DNA from 4 places in the Pseudoalteromonas sp. L21 genome. Region 3 is predicted to be linked to each of the others. Evidence: predicted binding sites of a transcription regulator. Region 3 holds the regulator's gene; each other region holds the start of a gene.

Region 1 (4,218 bases), 560 kb from region 3:
AAGAAGATTTCTTCTCGTTATTAACTCAGCAGTTATCGTTTCAAGATCCGAGTAAGCCCGCTGACAATGATCAAATGATTGCTCAGATGACAAACTTTACCATGGCAGAAGGTATTTCAAATCTTAATAGTAAATTTGAATCCCTTACGGCTTCGATGACATCTAACTCGGCACTACAAGCATCTACTTTAGTGGGTAAACAAGCGTTGCTTGAGTCAAATATGTTGGATTTAAATGAAACGGGTGTTTCTAAAGGATCTGTTGTTGCAGAAAAACCGGTAGATAAGTTAACACTGCGTATTGAAGACGAATCGGGCCAACTTGTCAGAACCATTGAGTTAGGTGCGCAATCTGCTGGTGCAATTCGTTTTGAATGGGATGGCGAAAATGAAGATGGTGAACGTTTGCCTCCTGGCGAGTACAAAATCAAAGCCGAGGGAAGTGTTAATGGTGACTATACTAGCTTACCGATAGCGACTTTCAAGAATATTGAGAGTGTCAACATTAATGGTTCGAACGGCATTATTATAAATACTAAAGAAGGCGCGGTTAGGCTAACTGATGTAGCAGAAATCGCTTAATTATACAGATTAATTAGTTAGCCAAGTGCTACAGATTGACACTTTAGAGGTGAATTATGAGCTTCAATATTGCATTAACCGGACTTGCTGCCGCGCAAAAAGATTTAGATGTAACAGCAAATAATATTGCGAACGTTAATACGACAGGCTTTAAAGAATCACGAGCTGAATTTGCGGATGTATATGCATCTTCAGTGTTTAGCTCAGGTCGAACTAAAAATGGTGACGGTGTGCAAACAACCATGGTGGCTCAACAGTTCCATCAGGGGTCACTACAGTTTACTAATAACTCGCTTGATTTAGCCATCACTGGCGAAGGTTATTTCGCGATGAGCCAAGAGCTAGGTGCTCAAGATTTTACTTATACGCGCGCTGGTGCCTTTAAGCTAAATAAAGATAACTTTGTTGTTGATGCTAAAGGAAACTACTTACAAGGTTTCCCTGTGGACCCTGCAACAGGCGATACAACGTCAGTGAGCTTAAGTACCTCTTCAGCTATTCAAATCCCAGACTCATCAGGCTCGCCGCGTTCAACAAATAACGTGTATTCATCGTTCAATCTAGATTCACGTTCTACTACGCCAACAGTGACGCCTTTTGATCCTGAGACAAGTGCGTCGTATAACAGTTCGACATCGACAACGATATATGATTCACTGGGTGAGCCGCACGTATTACAGCTTTATTTTGTTAAAACAGATGCGACTGTAACGGGGAATGACAATGAGTGGCAAGTGTATGCTACGCTTGATGAGAAATCATTTAGCCCAGCAGGTGTTGAAGAAACAGCAGCACCTTACACACCATTATCGACATTTCAATTTGATTCAAGTGGTTTACCATTAAACACAAATGGTGCACCAAACACAGATGCTACCTTCAACCCACTTTCTATCCCAAATGGTGCGGGTGCTGGGGTTGGTTTATCTGACTTATTATCAAATGGTGCGAGTTTCCCTGAAGACGTTAATATTAACTGGCGTGATGAAGCAGGTACTACGAATAAAATACCAACCCAGTATGCCAGCCGCTTTGAAGTGAAAGCACTTGAACAAGATGGCGCAACAGTGGGCCGCCTAGCAGGTATTGATATTGGCACAGATGGTAAGGTTGTTGCTTCGTACAGTAATGGTGATACCTCATTCCTAGGGCAAGTTGCCATGGTTCGTTTTTCTAATTCACAAGGCTTACAACAAGTGGGCGATACATCGTGGAAGAAAAGCTTAACCTCTGGTGAGCCTATTGCTGGGGAGCCAGGTTCAGGTACACTTGGTACTGTGAATTCTTCTGCTCTTGAGCAGTCAAACGTGAACTTAACAACTGAGTTAGTTGATTTGATTAGTGCACAGCGTAACTTCCAAGCAAACTCGCGTGCGCTTGAAGTGAACTCAACACTACAACAAAATATCTTACAGATCCGTTAATAATAGCGGATCTTCAACTCAATCCGACACAAGGGCTGCTCTTTAATAGGCAGCCTTTTTCATTTTAGTCATATAGGCCCACACCGCTACAACAGAGAGCTTTACATTCCATAGGCGTTTAAATAAGGCGTCAATTTTACTTTGGCACTGTTATTGCATTTATCAAATATCGTATTTTTAATGAGTCAATGTTATGGACAAAATGGTCTACATTGCCATGTCGGGTGCTAAGCAAAGTATGCGAGGTCTAGCCCTAAAGGCTAATAACCTAGCGAATGCTAACACCACTGGCTTTAAAGCTGATTTTGCACAAGCCCGCTCTATGCAAGCATTTGGTGAAGGCATGCCTACACGCGTGTTTTCTATGCAAGAGCGACCTGGCTCAAATATGGAGTCGGGTGGGTATGTTGAGACTGGGCGCGATCTTGATGTTGCATTGAGCGATAGAGGTTGGCTAAGTGTTCAAGATGCCTCAGGTAACGAAGCTTATACAAAAGCCGGCACATTAAACATTACTCCCGATGGCGCATTAATGACCAGCCATGGACGTCAAGTTATTGGCGAAGGTGGTCCGATTATTTTGCCACTGCCGATTGAAAAAGTTGAATTTAGTTCTGATGGTTCTATTCAAGTTCGACCTCAAGGTGCGCCAGCAAACTTTTTAGAAGTCGTTGACAGACTTAAGGTTATTGAGGCTGACAACACGCAACTTGAAAAAGGTAATGATGGCTTATTTCGGCCAAAACCAGAGACCTTAGTGAATGGCCAATGTACCTTTTGTGATGTGTCAGAAAATGTAGAGGTGTTATCAGGCACACTTGAAATGTCCAATGTGAATCCTGTACATGAAATGGTCGATATGATCAGCCATCAACGCCAATTTGAATTACAAGTTAAATTGATGAAAACAGCGGAAGAGATTGATGAACGTCAAGATCAGCTGTTACGCATCGTTTAATAGCACTGAGAGGGTAGAATTATGAATCCTGCATTGTGGATCAGTAAAACAGGGCTTGATGCCCAACAAACCGATATTTCGGTGATTTCAAATAATCTTGCGAATGCCAGTACGGTAGGCTATAAAAAAAGCCGTGCAGTATTCGAAGATTTACTATATCAAAATATCAATCAGCCTGGTGGTCGCTCATCACAAGATACTGAGATGCCATCAGGTTTAATGCTTGGTGCGGGTGCAAAAGTAGTTGCAAACCAAAAGAACTTTTCGCAAGGTAACATGCTTACTACCGAAAACTCACTCGATTGGATGATTTCAGGCCCCGGCTTTTTTGAAGTACAACTGCCTGATGGAAATATTGCTTACTCACGTAATGGTCAATTTACAACCGATGAAGATGGCCGAATTGTAACCTCAGGTGCGGGTTTCCCTATTCAGCCTGAAATGAATGTTCCTGACGATGCGCAATCAATCACTGTTTCACAAGACGGTGAAGTATCTGTGCGGGTGGCAGGACAAGCAGAAAATGTCGTGATTGGTCAGCTTACAATCAGTGATTTTATTAATCCGTCGGGTTTAGAGCCGATGGGGCAAAACCTGTATACAGAAACCGCTGTAAGTGGTGCGCCTGTGCAAGGTAATCCAGGTATTGATGGCTTAGGCACTGTGGTTCAAGGATCACTTGAAACGTCGAACGTTAATGTAACCGAAGAGCTTGTTAATCTGATTGAAACGCAACGAATTTATGAAATGAATTCAAAAGTGATTTCAGCGGTTGATGAAATGCTTAGCTATATTAATCAGCAGCTTTAATGGGTAGGAGGTCGCATGCGTAATATTATCTTAGTCACATCGGCAGCATTTATGTTAGGTGGTTGTATGTCAACACAGAACCACCATGTGGTTCAGGATGACCCTTACTATGCACCTATGTATCCAGAGCCTTCTGCTGAACAAATGGTACCAACAGGTTCATTGTTTGATAGTTATCTGTCAAATGATCTGTATTCAGATAAAAAAGCACTCAGAACAGGCGATATTATTACTGTTAAGTTGCAAGAGTCTACGCAAGCATCGAAAGCGGCAAAAACTGAAACAGATAAAGAAACGGATGCCAGCTTAGATCCGGTTATCGGCTTAGGTGGAAACCCAGTTAATATAGGCGGAGATAGCATCCAGTTTGGCATTGGCTCAGGTTCATCGTTTAAAGGCGATTCAAAGTCAAACCAGTCTAATAGCTTATTTGGTGATATATCCG
Region 2 (4,218 bases), on a different contig from region 3:
AAAAACCGTCGATCGTGAAATTATTCAAGGTGGTGAGCTGCAAACTTACCTGTTAGCAAGCTATGCAGCGCGTAAACTATCGATGGCACCAACGGGTCATGCTGGTGGTATTCATAACTGGCTAGTTGAACAAACCCATGCCGATTTGAAAGCGCTATTAAAAACCATGGGCACAGGCTTATTGGTAACTGAACTTATGGGTCAAGGTGTGAACACGGTGACTGGTGATTACTCACGTGGCGCAGCGGGTTTCTGGGTTGAGAATGGTGAAATCCAATATCCTGTAAGTGAAATCACAATTGCTGGTAACTTAAAAGATATGTTTAAAGCGGTCGTTGGCTTAGGTGGTGACATTGAGCGTCGTGGCGGTATTCAAACAGGCTCTGTATTAATTGAACAAATGCAGGTTGCGGGTAGTTAATTCATCAATAATTAATCATTTTTTAAAAGCCTCACTTTAGTGGGGCTTTTTTATTTGAAAAAACGCTTTACCTAAACTTAACTTGAGGTTTTATCTTGGTGGCAGTTTAAAAATAAAAAGGAAAACTACCATGTATTTAGAACACGTAAACCTTGTTGTTAGTAATGTTGATGCCATGCTGCACTTTTATAAAGTCGCATTCCCGCACTGGCGTGTGCGTAGTCAAGGTGACAGCACATGGTCTGGCAAACCACGCAAATGGCTGCACTTTGGTGATGATTACCAATACCTTGCACTGAGTGATAACGGTGAAGATGAAAATCGTGATTTAGCGGGTCATCAAGTTGGCCTTGCCCATTTTGCTTATGTGACAAACGACATTAACGCCGTCATTGAACGTCTTGTTTCAGCCGGTTATGAAATTGATAAACGGGGTCCAGAAAATCCATACCGAAAAAATGTTTACTTTATCGACCCCGCAGGTTTTGAAGTTGAGTTTGTAGAGTATTTCAGTGATATTCCAAGTGAAAGGAATAATGATCTTTGATGTTGCCGGGAAATTTATGTCGCGCGGTAGTTGTAGCTGCGGGTTGACCCCGCGTCATTGGTTACCTATTGCGCGATGTAAAATCGCGCCTACAATACCTCGCAACTTTTACTGCACCCTATTCATTTCTTTCCAACTGGCTTTTAGGCTATTGGCAAAGCTGATGAACTTTTCTTTCATGGTACGCTTTACTTTGATCTCCACTGAGCCTAGCCATACGTTACCTTCAATGGTAATGGTTGGGCCCTGACCTTTATTTAGAGCAACTGACTTGTTTTCTACGCTGCCAATAACGCTAAACAGTTTAGATACCACATTAACGTGTTCAGGCACGTAGATCTCGTCGTTACCTAAAATACAGTTTACGTAAATAGTGACATGCTGATGCTGGAAAATCGCTTCACTAAAGTCGAGCTCAATTGAACCTAGGCAGTTTGTGAGGTGAATTTCTTTTGGCACAAGCCACTGGCCGCTGCGTTCATTTGAACCAAGAATACTACGTAACTGTAAGTTTTCATTATCATTGCTATGACTGTAGTGAGGTTTAAATTGAGCATGTTTATGTGATTTGTAATCAGTATCAGCTTTTAGCGCTAAGTCAGCAACAAGCTCAACAAGTACTTCGTTGCTGGTGGCTGACATTGCTTGATCTAGTCGGCGTTCAAATGCCTCAGCTGAAATAACGGCATGACTGTAGTTATAAATGAGTTGATCGATGACTTCTTCTCTTACTTGATCGATTGGGCGATCTTCAAGTTTAACGGCCATGGTAGTTCCCTGTTGTAATTATAAAGTGATTGTTCTGTTATTGGATATGTAGCAAAGCTCAGGCCAAAGTTTATTTATATAAAAATCAATGTATTGTGTTTTTTGGCTTGTTAGTAACTTCGTTAAATTAACCATAGATTAATATTATCTGCAACTAATTGGTCATTTTTGCAACATTGTGAACTTATTACCGAGCAGCCTGTAAATTGTTACCGAGAAGAATATAACCATTATATGACTAAATCAATAAGGTGTTGATATGTAAGGGTTAAATAGTTGGCATTAAAGTCGCATTAGTTAATTCGTCTTTAATCAAAAGGAGAAAGATTATGAATACATTCAACAAGTCTATGATTGCCGCGTTAGTTATTGGTGCTACTAGCATGTCAGCTCAGGCAAGCAGCTGGGAAAATGAAAGTAAAGATGCTTGGATTGATGGTAAGGCAGAAACTGTTCTTTTAATGAACACAAATCTAAACAACTTTGATATCAACACAGATGTAAAAAATGGCAAGGTTGTACTAACTGGTAAAGTGAAAAGTGAGCTTGATAAAGAATTAGCGGAAGAGCTAGTACTGAGCTTAGACGGCGTAACTGATGTTGAAAACAAGCTTACAGTTGTAAAAGACATGAAGACTAAGCACGCCAAAAAAGATATGGGCGACTCAGCTGAAAGTGACTTAACAGATGCAAAAATCAGCACTGTAATTACTACACGCTTCCTATTTAACTCAGAAGTAGGTGGTACTGATATCGATGTAGATACTGATAATGGTGTTGTAACCCTTAAAGGTACCGTTGAATCTGAAGCTGAAAAACAACTTGCAGTAAGCATTGCAGAAAATGCTGAAGATGTTCGCAAAGTAATCGATGAATTAACGATTGTTGCTGAATAATAAGTAATTAATGAAAGCCCAGCTTTGGCTGGGTTTTTATTTTATTTTCAAGGAGTGAATCATGGATTTAATTCGCATTATATTGTCAGTTTTAATTCCCCCATTAGGTGTATTTTTACAGGTAGGTTTAGGTGCACAATTCTGGATTAATATTCTTTTAACTCTATTAGGGTACATTCCAGGCTTGATTCATGCTGTGTATATTATTGCTAAACGATAATTGCACACAAGGATGATTTAGGAGCACAGCAAGGAAACGCTGTAGGAGTAACGGATTATAAACCGCAAGGAGTTACATAATGGAAAACGTAGCAAAGCACAATGGAAAGCAAGGAAGTAACAAGGCGTTATGGACAAGCGCACAATGGCAACGCTTTATGGAAAAGGTGAAAGGATAATTGCTAAGGAGCAGCAAATGGTAAGGAACCTAAAATGGATGAAGCTAGCGTAAGGAGGTGACTATATGGAACAAGTACAAACGCAATCAAAACAAGGAACGGATCAGCAAGGAGTTGCTTTATGGAATAAGCAGCAGTGGCAAGACTTTATGGATCATGCGAAAGCAGTTGCACCACAGGTAACAGGGAAGGCTGACGATAAAAACCCGATATTATCATCTTCAGGTGATATCGGGTTTTTAATCACATCAGCAATTTATCTTTATAATTTAAACTGATTAACAGTTCTATTTAGTGACACTGCTAATTCATTCAAATCACGGGCTTCATCAGCCAATTCATGAGCATGATCTGCTGTGCTATTCACTAAATGATTAATAGCCGCAAGGCTGTTATTGATATCTTCTGCCACCACTGTTTGTTGCTCCGTAGAGGTCGCAATTTGATGACTTTGATCTTGTACGTTTGTCACTGATCGTGCGATGTCTTGCAGTGCTGTCAGTACAATTTGTGTTTGTTCGACAGAGCCCTCAGCACGTTCTTGCCCTTGTTGCATCATCGTGGATGCTTGTTGAGCACTCTGCTGTAACCTGCTGATCATATTACGAATATCATCTGTTGACTCTTGCGTACGGCTAGCTAATGAACGTACTTCGTCAGCAACCACTGCAAAACCTCGACCTTGCTCGCCTGCACGCGCTGCTTCAATGGCAGCATTAAGGGCCAGTAAATTAGTTTGTTCTGCAATAGAGTTGATTACATCGATGACGGCACCAATATTACCGCTTTCTTGCTCAAGACCAGCAACGACTTTAGACGCTTCACCAATGTGGCTTGCCAATGCGGTCATGACTGATTGAGCCTGTGTAGAACGGTTTGTGCCATCAACAGTAATGGTTTGTACTTGTTCAGCTGCATTATTGGTATTTTGTGCATTGCGCGAAATTTCGAGTACGGTTGAGGCCATTTCAGTGACAGCTGCACTAACACTGTCTACTTGTCGCTTTTCTTGTTGAATTTCATCATTGGTCTTTTGAGATACTGTTTTTAGCTGTGAAGCTGCTTGGCTTAACTGCTCCGCTTGTGCTGCAGTATTGAGCATCATTGCACGCAATTTATCAATAAAGGTGTTCATATGCAGGGCTAATTGGCCCACTTCATCGTGACTTTTTATATCAATTTTTTGTG
Region 3 (4,218 bases):
CGCACTAGCGAAGGTAATAGGTTTACAGGAATATTATCAACGCAATAATAACCAAGATCCTCAAGGACTCGTAAAGCGACTGATTTACCTGAGCCAGAACGGCCACTGATAATAATTAATTCCATTTATGCCTCTGATGCAATAACTTGAAACAGTTCCTGATCGGTTTTAGCGCTGCGTAACTGTTTACAAAATTCTTTGTCTTTTAGTCTATCAGCAATTGTTGATAAGGTCTTTAAATGAAGTTGGCAGTCTCCATCAGGTACGATGAGTGCAACAAAAATATCAACAGGGCGGTTGTCAATTGCGTCAAAGTTAATTGGAGATTCGCTCACTATAATAAACGCATGCGGTTTATCAGCACCTGACATACGACCATGCGGAATAGCAATACCTCTACCAATTCCTGTGCTCCCCAATTTTTCTCGATTGAGTAAAGCATTAAGAATATCTTGCTGCGATAGATGAGGAAGCTGCTCATGAGCGAGTTCGCTGATAAATTCGAGAATTCTTTTTTTGCTATTAAAAAGGACCGCAGCTTTGCTGCAGTCCTGGCTAGTAAGTGAACTAAGTTTCATAATTTAGTGTCGAGCTAATTTCTCTTTGTGTTTAATTACTTGGCGATCAAGCTTATCAATTAGCGAGTCGATGGCCGCGTACATATCTTGATGCTCTGTAGAGGCAAACAGTTCGCCTCCGTTTACATGTAAAGTTGCTTCTGCTTTTTGACTTAATTTTTCTACGTCTAAAATGACATGAACATTATTAATATGATCAAAATGCCTTTCTAGTTTCGCAAACTTGGTGTTTACATAGTCTTTTAATGAATCTGTGATTTCTACATGACGACCAGTTAGGTTTAGTTGCATAAGCATTTTCCTTCTATGTAAAACGTCTAAATCAAGCTTTTACGCTGATTAGACGGCGGTATTGCTAGAGACTCTCGGTATTTTGCAATTGTACGTCTAGCTACTTTAATTCCTTGCTCAGCCAATATATCTGCAATCTTACTATCACTCAATGGCTTCGCTGAGTTTTCTGCGGCAATAAGCTTTTTGATTAAAGCGCGTATTGCCGTTGATGAACACTCGCCACCATTTTCTGTGCTGACGTGGCTTGAGAAGAAATATTTCAACTCAAAAATACCCCTTGGGGTATGCATATATTTTTGCGTTGTAACCCGTGAAATCGTCGATTCATGCATTTCGACCATTTCAGCGACATCATTTAGCACCATCGGTTTCATCGCCTCAGGGCCGTGTTCAAAGAAAGCCTGTTGTTGTTGAACAATACAGTTCGTTACTTTTAATAAAGTATCATTCCGGCTCTCTAAGCTTTTAATAAACCACTTAGCTTCTTGCAGATGAGAGCGAATAAACTGACTGTCGCTGCTTGATTTTACAGAGCGTGACATAGCCGCATATTGGCTGTTCACTCTGATCTTTGGCATACAGTCAGGGTTAAGCTCAACGACCCAACGACCTTTTACTTTTTTTACTGATACGTCGGGTATGACGTATTCAGACTCTTCACGTACGATGCTATCCGCGGGCTTAGGGTTCAAGCTATGGATAAGCGTCATGACTTCTTTTAGCTCGTTTTCTTTAAGCTTAGTCTTTTTCATCAAAGTACGATAGTCGCGGCTTGCTAATAATTCGATGTGCTCAGATAAAACCATTTTAGTTTCAGCCAAATAAGGTGTATCTGCATCGAATTGACGAAGTTGAATACATAGGCACTCTTGTAAACTGCGAGCACCAATGCCGACAGGATCAAATAGCTGTATTCTTTTTAGGACCGCTTCGACTTCATCAAGTTCTATTTCTTCTTCTTCATCATCGTTTTGATTAAAGCTTTCAACAATATCCTCACAACTGACGGTTAAAATACCTGAGTCATCAATAGCTTCGACTATAGCAACAGCAATTGCTTCATCAGTTGGACTAAATGGGGTCAACTGTAGTTGCCACATCAGATATTCGTGGAGAGTTTCGGTTGACGCACCTTGATAAATAGACTCATCTTCTGGCATTGGCCCTGAAGAGGTTGAAGGAGCTGCACTCATGTACTCATCCCATGTGACGTCCATTGCTAGGTCGTCACTAACGGTATCTTTATTGAGTGCATCACTGCTTTCTTGCTCGTACTCACTTGGTGCTTCTTCTGCCGTAGCAGTGACTTGTGAATCATCAGAGTCAGATTTTTGTTCGTTTTTACCGATTGCGTCTTCACTGTAATCCGCTTCTTCCACTTCAAGTAGAGGATTACTATCAAGCGCTTCTTGTATTTCTTGCTGGAGATCCAATGTACTAAGTTGCAATAAGCGAATGGCTTGTTGCAGTTGTGGAGTCATTGTAAGTTGCTGGCCCATGCGCAGCTGTAATGATTGCCTCATGTATCCCTAACAATCCTTTTAAATCATTTATTGATACTACTTTGAGTCAATATCAATATGTTGTCATTATTGTAAGTCTAGCAGATGCTCTAGTCGGTGATGTATTGGTTACAACCTGAATTGCTCGCCTAGATAAACATCGCGTACGGTTTGGTCTGCTAATACGTGTTCAGGCGTGCCTGATGCAATTAGCTCCCCATGAGAAACAATGTAGGCTTTTTCACAAACATCAAGGGTTTCTCGAACATTATGGTCAGTTATTAGTACACCGATACCACGGTTTTTCAAATGCTCTATAATTTTCTTTATATCTAACACTGAAATTGGATCAACACCAGCAAAAGGCTCATCTAGCAGAATAAATTTTGGATCTGCGGCTAATGCTCGCGCGATTTCAACACGGCGACGCTCGCCTCCTGATAGCGCCATACCTTGGCTATCTCGAATGTGCTGAATACTAAATTCATCAAGCAGGTTATTGAGTGTTTCTTCTCGTTGCTGTTTTTTAAGATCTTTACGTGTTTCAAGAATCGCCATCAGGTTTTGGTAGACCGTCAACTTTCTAAAAATGGATGATTCTTGGGGTAAATAGCCAATACCTAATCGAGCGCGATTGTGCATGGGTAATAAAGTGATGTCGTTGTCATCAATACTAATTTTACCTTTGTCGCTTGGCACTAGCCCTACAATCATGTAGAAGGTGGTGGTTTTACCTGCACCGTTAGGGCCTAGTAAGCCAACAATACTGCCAGCTTCGACTTCTAGTCCCACATTTTTGACAACTTGGCGACCCTTATAGCTCTTTGCTAACAGCTCTGCTTTTAATGTACTCATGGCTGGCCTTTATCATCTTTTTTATTATCAACAGGCACTAAGATTGTATGCACACGATCCGTTGAATTTTCGTCTTTTTCAGCACTAATGAGTTGTTGTTCCATGTCATAAGTTATACTTTTTGCACTGACTTTTTGCCCTGCTTGTGTCACTTGTGCATCGCCAACTAAGGTGAGTAAACGCTTTGCTACATCGTAACGTACTTCGTCTGCACTGGCGCTCATAACCGTGCCATCTTCTTGTTTTTCTTCAAAGTAGGCTGGCTTACCTGTGGCAATGATAAGTGAAACAGTACCATCAACCTCACCAGCATGTGCTTCTAGGCGATCTGCGGTAATACGACGATTACCATGGGTTATTTCTACATTTTCTTCAAAAATCCCGACTCCATTTTTTAACTGACCTACTTGGCGATCTGAGCTAATGCTGATAGGAGTACCCGCTTGGTCTGCAGCAGCGCTTGAAAACGCAATCAATAAGCTTGGGATTAGAAGTAATTTTTTAAGTTTATTGGTCATAGTATATGGTTCGTGTATGGTTAGTTAACTCGACGATTTCGGCTTTTAAATCAGCTTTTAAACCTTTACCGGTAATCTTTAAGTTTGGGCCTGTTAATGTAACAGGTTGTTTTGAGTACATGGTCATTTTTTCAATATCGACATTGATATTTTCTGCGTTGATATCTTCAATCATGCCATTATGAGTTAGATTTTTTGCAACAACGTCACCTTCAAAAATAAGTTGATCGTTTTCGTACAAGGTAGCCTCTTTTGCTTTCACCTGCCAAACCTGTTGATCCCCATAAATGGTAAAAATAGGCTGTTCAAAAAAAGTAAACCCTAATTGCTGGTATAGCTCCATTTTAGCCGCAGCGACTTTATGGCTGATGTTACCTTGCTCATCATACGCCGTTTGCTTTAGCGCAATGGCGGTGTAATCCGGTGTTGCGATTATCTCGTCTTCACTGTTTATTGCGCCTGTTGGTTGGC
Region 4 (4,218 bases), on a different contig from region 3:
GAGCATGGCAGCTTTACACATGCAGCCAAGGCTATGGAAGTATCAACCTCACATATAAGTCGGCAAGTACAACAGTTGGAAAGTCGTTTAGGTTCGGTATTATTTCAACGCACCACACGTAAAATCAACCTTACTGATGCAGGGCGTGAATACGCAGTAAAATTAAAAGCAATACGCCAAGAATTGATTGATGCAAACAACCAACTACAGGGTGAACAACGCCAACCAAAAGGCCTAATACGTATTACTGGCGCAGGTGAATTTGTAGCAAACCAAGTCGCTCCCAAAGTCGCAGAGTTTGTCAAACGCTACCCTGAGGTTGAAGTCGATCTCGACTTTAATAGTCGTAACGTTAACTTAGTTGAAGAAGGTTTTGACTTAGCCATTCGCTTTGGCAGAATGCAAGACTCAAATTTAATTGCACGACCACTCTGTAAACGCGTAATGACACTCGTTGCAAGCCCAGAGTATTTAGCTAATCACCCTGATCTTAAAACACCTTTTGATCTCACTGAGCATAATTGTTTAATTACTATGCGAAAGCGCTGGCGATTTAATATTGATAATCAAATTAAAGAGGTTCGCATTGATGGTAATTGGCGTAGCAACCACCCACAAGCTATTTTAAGTGCCGCTGTTGCGGGTGTTGGTATTGCACACCTTGCTCTAGATATTGTTGAACCTTATTTGAATAATGGCCAATTAGTAAGTGTACTTGATGAGTTTCAAGTCAGCGATAATGCATCTTGGCTAGTATACCCTCGTAAAGATCTATTACCATTTCGCGTACGTTTATTGATAGAGCATTTAACCGATGCATTCGCTGATTAAAATTTACGCTTTTAGAAAAATCTCAAGCACGTTAGAATCAGTGTAACAATAATAAAAAGTTATCATTATGAGCGAATTTTACCAACTTTCTGCTACTAGCCTTCAAGGCCAAACTATCGACTTTTCTGACTTTGAAAATAAGGTTGTGCTCGTGGTAAACACAGCCAGTGAGTGCGGTTTTACTCCACAGTATGAAGGGCTCCAAAAGCTACATGAAAAATACCATGATAAGGGCTTAGTCATTATAGGTTTTCCCTGTAATCAATTTGGTAAGCAAGAACCTGGTGATGCTAAAGAAATAAAAGAGGGCTGTCTAATCAACTATGGTGTCAGCTTTTTAATGATGAGCAAAGTTGATGTAAACGGCGAACACGCACACCCCGTTTTTCGACATCTAAAGTCCGAATTGCCAGGCTTTATCACCCGCAAAATAAAATGGAACTTTACCAAGTTTTTAATTGGCAAAGATGGTAAAGCCATTAAACGCTTTGCACCACTAACAAAACCAGAACAAATAGAATCAACCATTGTCGCGGCATTACATAAATAAAACGTACGTCAAAAAGCAATAAAGAGGCGCAGCGCCTCTTTATCTAAATTTATACTTAGTCGTTCAAATAATCATCAAAATCATCTTCACCTAAGTTTCTTCGCAAGCGTTTTTGTTCAAGATAGTCTTCCAACTTCTTCTTAACGCGTTGCTTTTTCTTGTCGTGTTGATTACGCCCGACCATTTCGTACTCGTCTTCAACAAAATCGTCATCTAGCGCGTCATAACTAAATGTCTTACCCACAACCCACTCCATAAAGTGTTTGAGACCAATTCAACGGTTCTAAATTTGTTCCATGAATTAGCAAAGTTTAAAAAGCTCAGTAGTAATTTAGTACCTAAAAACTACCAAAATAAAGCCATACCCCCATGCTAAATAGGTGATATGTCAATATTGTGAATAAATAGCGCTAAATTCGATTTCTGAAAAGTGAGAGTTTTTTATCGTTTCGATAAAACTCATTTATGCATATGAATTTTTTGGTTAATTTGACCAAAAAATGGTTAAAATTTTATTTCTATTTCTTTTCCCAAAATAAATAAAAACAAGCAAACTATTGATATTAAATAACTTTAAAAGTTTGGCACTCTATTTGATTACTAAATTTTGTCATTTCAAACAGGAAAGAAAAAAATGAAAAAGTTATTGTTAGCAAGTTCTTTATTTATCGCCACAACGGCTATGGCTCATAACGATAATGATACAAATATTTCATTTAGCGGTGAGCAGTGCGATGTTGAATTTAAAAATGATGTTCGTATCACGCCAAGCGAATTAGAAGTTTACACAGCCGATAATCGTACTATGAAAATCATCAACCAAAATAATTTATATATTGATGGTGAAAGCGTATCACTCAATGCCTCACAACAAGCGGCTATTGCCGCTTATTCCGACAGCTTACGCAGCCAACTCCCTGAGGTGGCAAACATCGCGCTTGATGGGGTAAAAATCGCAGGTGTAGCAATCGAAGAAGTTGCTAATGCTTTTAACATTGACGGCCTAAACGACATCTCTGAATTAATGGATGACATCAGCGTAGAAGTGCAGAACGCTTTCTATCAACAAGGTGCATTCACTATGGGTCAGCAAAATTTCGAAAAGTTTGGCCAAAACTTTGAAAATCAGTTTGATGAGCAAATCGAATCAGCGGTTGAGTCAGCCATGATGCAATCAATGGGCAGTATTTTAGTTGCTCTTGGCTCTGAACTAATCGGCTCAGGTGGTGATATGGATGCTTTTGAACAGCGCATGGAAAACATGGGTGAACAAATCGAAGCACGCGTAGAAACTCAAGCCGCACAACTAGAAGAGCGTGCCGATGCACTCTGTGGCAGTTTTGCAGATATTGCCCATAAAGAGCAAGAGCTCGTCGCTTTAGTACCTGAATTAAAAGAGTACCAGCTGTTCACATTTAAACAGCATGCTGAGTAAGATATCCCTGAACCAACGCACTTGGTTTTGCGCAGAGCCTGCTCTGCGCTTTTTATTTTTTGGCTAATACTGTGAGCTGTGACAAGGTTTTAATTGCGTGTTCTAAATGCTCAGACCAAGGTAAACCATAGCTTAAGCGAAAACAGCTGCGGTATTTTTTACCTGCTGAAAATATTAACCCTGGAGTAATGCTGATCCCCGCCTCTAACGCTAAATGGAATAACTTTACCGCATCATACTGCCCCCCAAGATCAATCCAAATCACACAGCCACCTTGCGGGTTACTAATGCGCGCACAACTTGGCATATATTGCTGTAAGCACCAAATCATACGTTCTTTATTTGTACTCAAGCGCTGCCTCAACAAACGCAGATTACGATCGTACTCACCACTGGCGATAAACTCATACAGAGTCCATTGATTAATGAGTGGCGCAGAGCAACTCAGAGCACGTTTATAACGCCTTGCTTGCTCTGCAAACTTGCCCGCAATGATCCAACCAATACGATAGCTTGGTGCAGCCGTTTTTGAAAACGACGCACAGGTGATCACTAAGCCTTTTTTTGAATAAGCTTGCGCTGGCGTAGCACGTTTAGCAGTAAAATGTAGATCGCCATAAACATCATCTTCTATGAGCACAACGTTACGCTCTTCTAAAAGAGTCACTAACTGCTCGCGTTTAGTCTCTGGCATAAAACTACCAACGGGGTTATTTAACGACGTTGAAAAAACACACGCTTTGATATCATGCTCATCGAGTGCTTGCGCCAAGTCATCTAGCCAAATCCCTTCATCAGGACACAGCGGGATTTCCAACGCTTTTAAGCCTAAGCTTTCAATCAATTCAATAATGCCAAAATAACAAGGTGATTCAATGGCGATGATATCGCCAGCTTTAGCGACACATTTAAGTGCTATTGCCAATGCCTCTTGTGCGCCATTGGTGATCACCAATTCATCACTATCAACACCAATACCAAAGTCTAAATAGCGATGGATCAATTGCTTTTTCAACGGTGCAAACCCATCCATTGGGCCGTAGTTAATTGCCGATGCGCCAGCCAGTGTCATTACACGTCGCATTGTTCGTGCTAGCGCTTTATCTGTAGGTGCTGCTGCAATAGGGTTTGCAATACCGAATGGCACAACATTGGCTTTATGTATGGCACTATAAACTTGCTCAATCAAGCCTTGCTTATTCACCATCATTGGCTCGCGACTTAGCTTCACTCGTTTCGGCCGCGATTGATTTAATTGAGAAGACTTTAAAAAGTATCCTGACTTTTCTTTGGCTTCTATCAACCCTTGCCCTTCTAAAAGTTGATAAGCTTGTTTCACTGTTGGGATACTTACATTTAACTTATCAGCCATTTTTCTCAGCGACGGTAACTTCTCTCCAGG

Evidence for each region. The regulator sigma-54, encoded in region 3, starts transcription at its own class of promoters, with help from an activator protein. The targets are predictions, from matches to a motif close to GTTGGCACGNNNNTNGNNT.
Region 1: the regulator sigma-54 is predicted to act here: its motif matches at 2,146-2,164, upstream of L3V41_RS02320 (flagellar basal body rod protein FlgF).
Region 2: the regulator sigma-54 is predicted to act here: its motif matches at 1,786-1,804, upstream of L3V41_RS15260 (LiaF domain-containing protein).
Region 4: the regulator sigma-54 is predicted to act here: its motif matches at 1,962-1,980, upstream of L3V41_RS18995 (YggN family protein).

Annotation. Positions count from the first base shown of each region.
Region 1 covers NZ_JAKKCV010000001.1:494,515-498,732, reverse strand. The annotation lists gene L3V41_RS02330 (flagellar hook assembly protein FlgD) at 1-581, shown strand, start outside; gene flgE (flagellar hook protein FlgE) at 638-2,005, shown strand; gene L3V41_RS02320 (flagellar basal body rod protein FlgF) at 2,199-2,963, shown strand; gene flgG (flagellar basal-body rod protein FlgG) at 2,985-3,773, shown strand; gene flgH (flagellar basal body L-ring protein FlgH) at 3,789-4,218, shown strand, end outside.
Region 2 covers NZ_JAKKCV010000005.1:168,929-173,146, reverse strand. The annotation lists gene pmbA (metalloprotease PmbA) at 1-421, shown strand, start outside; gene L3V41_RS15265 (VOC family protein) at 552-968, shown strand; gene L3V41_RS15260 (LiaF domain-containing protein) at 1,077-1,736, opposite strand; gene L3V41_RS15255 (BON domain-containing protein) at 2,066-2,632, shown strand; gene L3V41_RS15250 (YqaE/Pmp3 family membrane protein) at 2,694-2,852, shown strand; gene L3V41_RS15245 (hypothetical protein) at 3,096-3,308, shown strand; gene L3V41_RS15240 (methyl-accepting chemotaxis protein) at 3,293-4,218, opposite strand, start outside.
Region 3 covers NZ_JAKKCV010000001.1:1,050,301-1,054,518, reverse strand. The annotation lists gene rapZ (RNase adapter RapZ) at 1-125, opposite strand, end outside; gene ptsN (PTS IIA-like nitrogen regulatory protein PtsN) at 126-578, opposite strand; gene hpf (ribosome hibernation promoting factor) at 582-869, opposite strand; gene L3V41_RS04805 (RNA polymerase factor sigma-54) at 896-2,395, opposite strand; gene lptB (LPS export ABC transporter ATP-binding protein) at 2,504-3,229, opposite strand; gene lptA (lipopolysaccharide transport periplasmic protein LptA) at 3,226-3,747, opposite strand; gene lptC (LPS export ABC transporter periplasmic protein LptC) at 3,737-4,218, opposite strand, start outside.
Region 4 covers NZ_JAKKCV010000009.1:20,110-24,327, reverse strand. The annotation lists gene L3V41_RS19010 (LysR family transcriptional regulator) at 1-831, shown strand, start outside; gene L3V41_RS19005 (glutathione peroxidase) at 899-1,381, shown strand; gene L3V41_RS19000 (hypothetical protein) at 1,437-1,625, opposite strand; gene L3V41_RS18995 (YggN family protein) at 2,016-2,816, shown strand; gene L3V41_RS18990 (PLP-dependent aminotransferase family protein) at 2,869-4,218, opposite strand, start outside.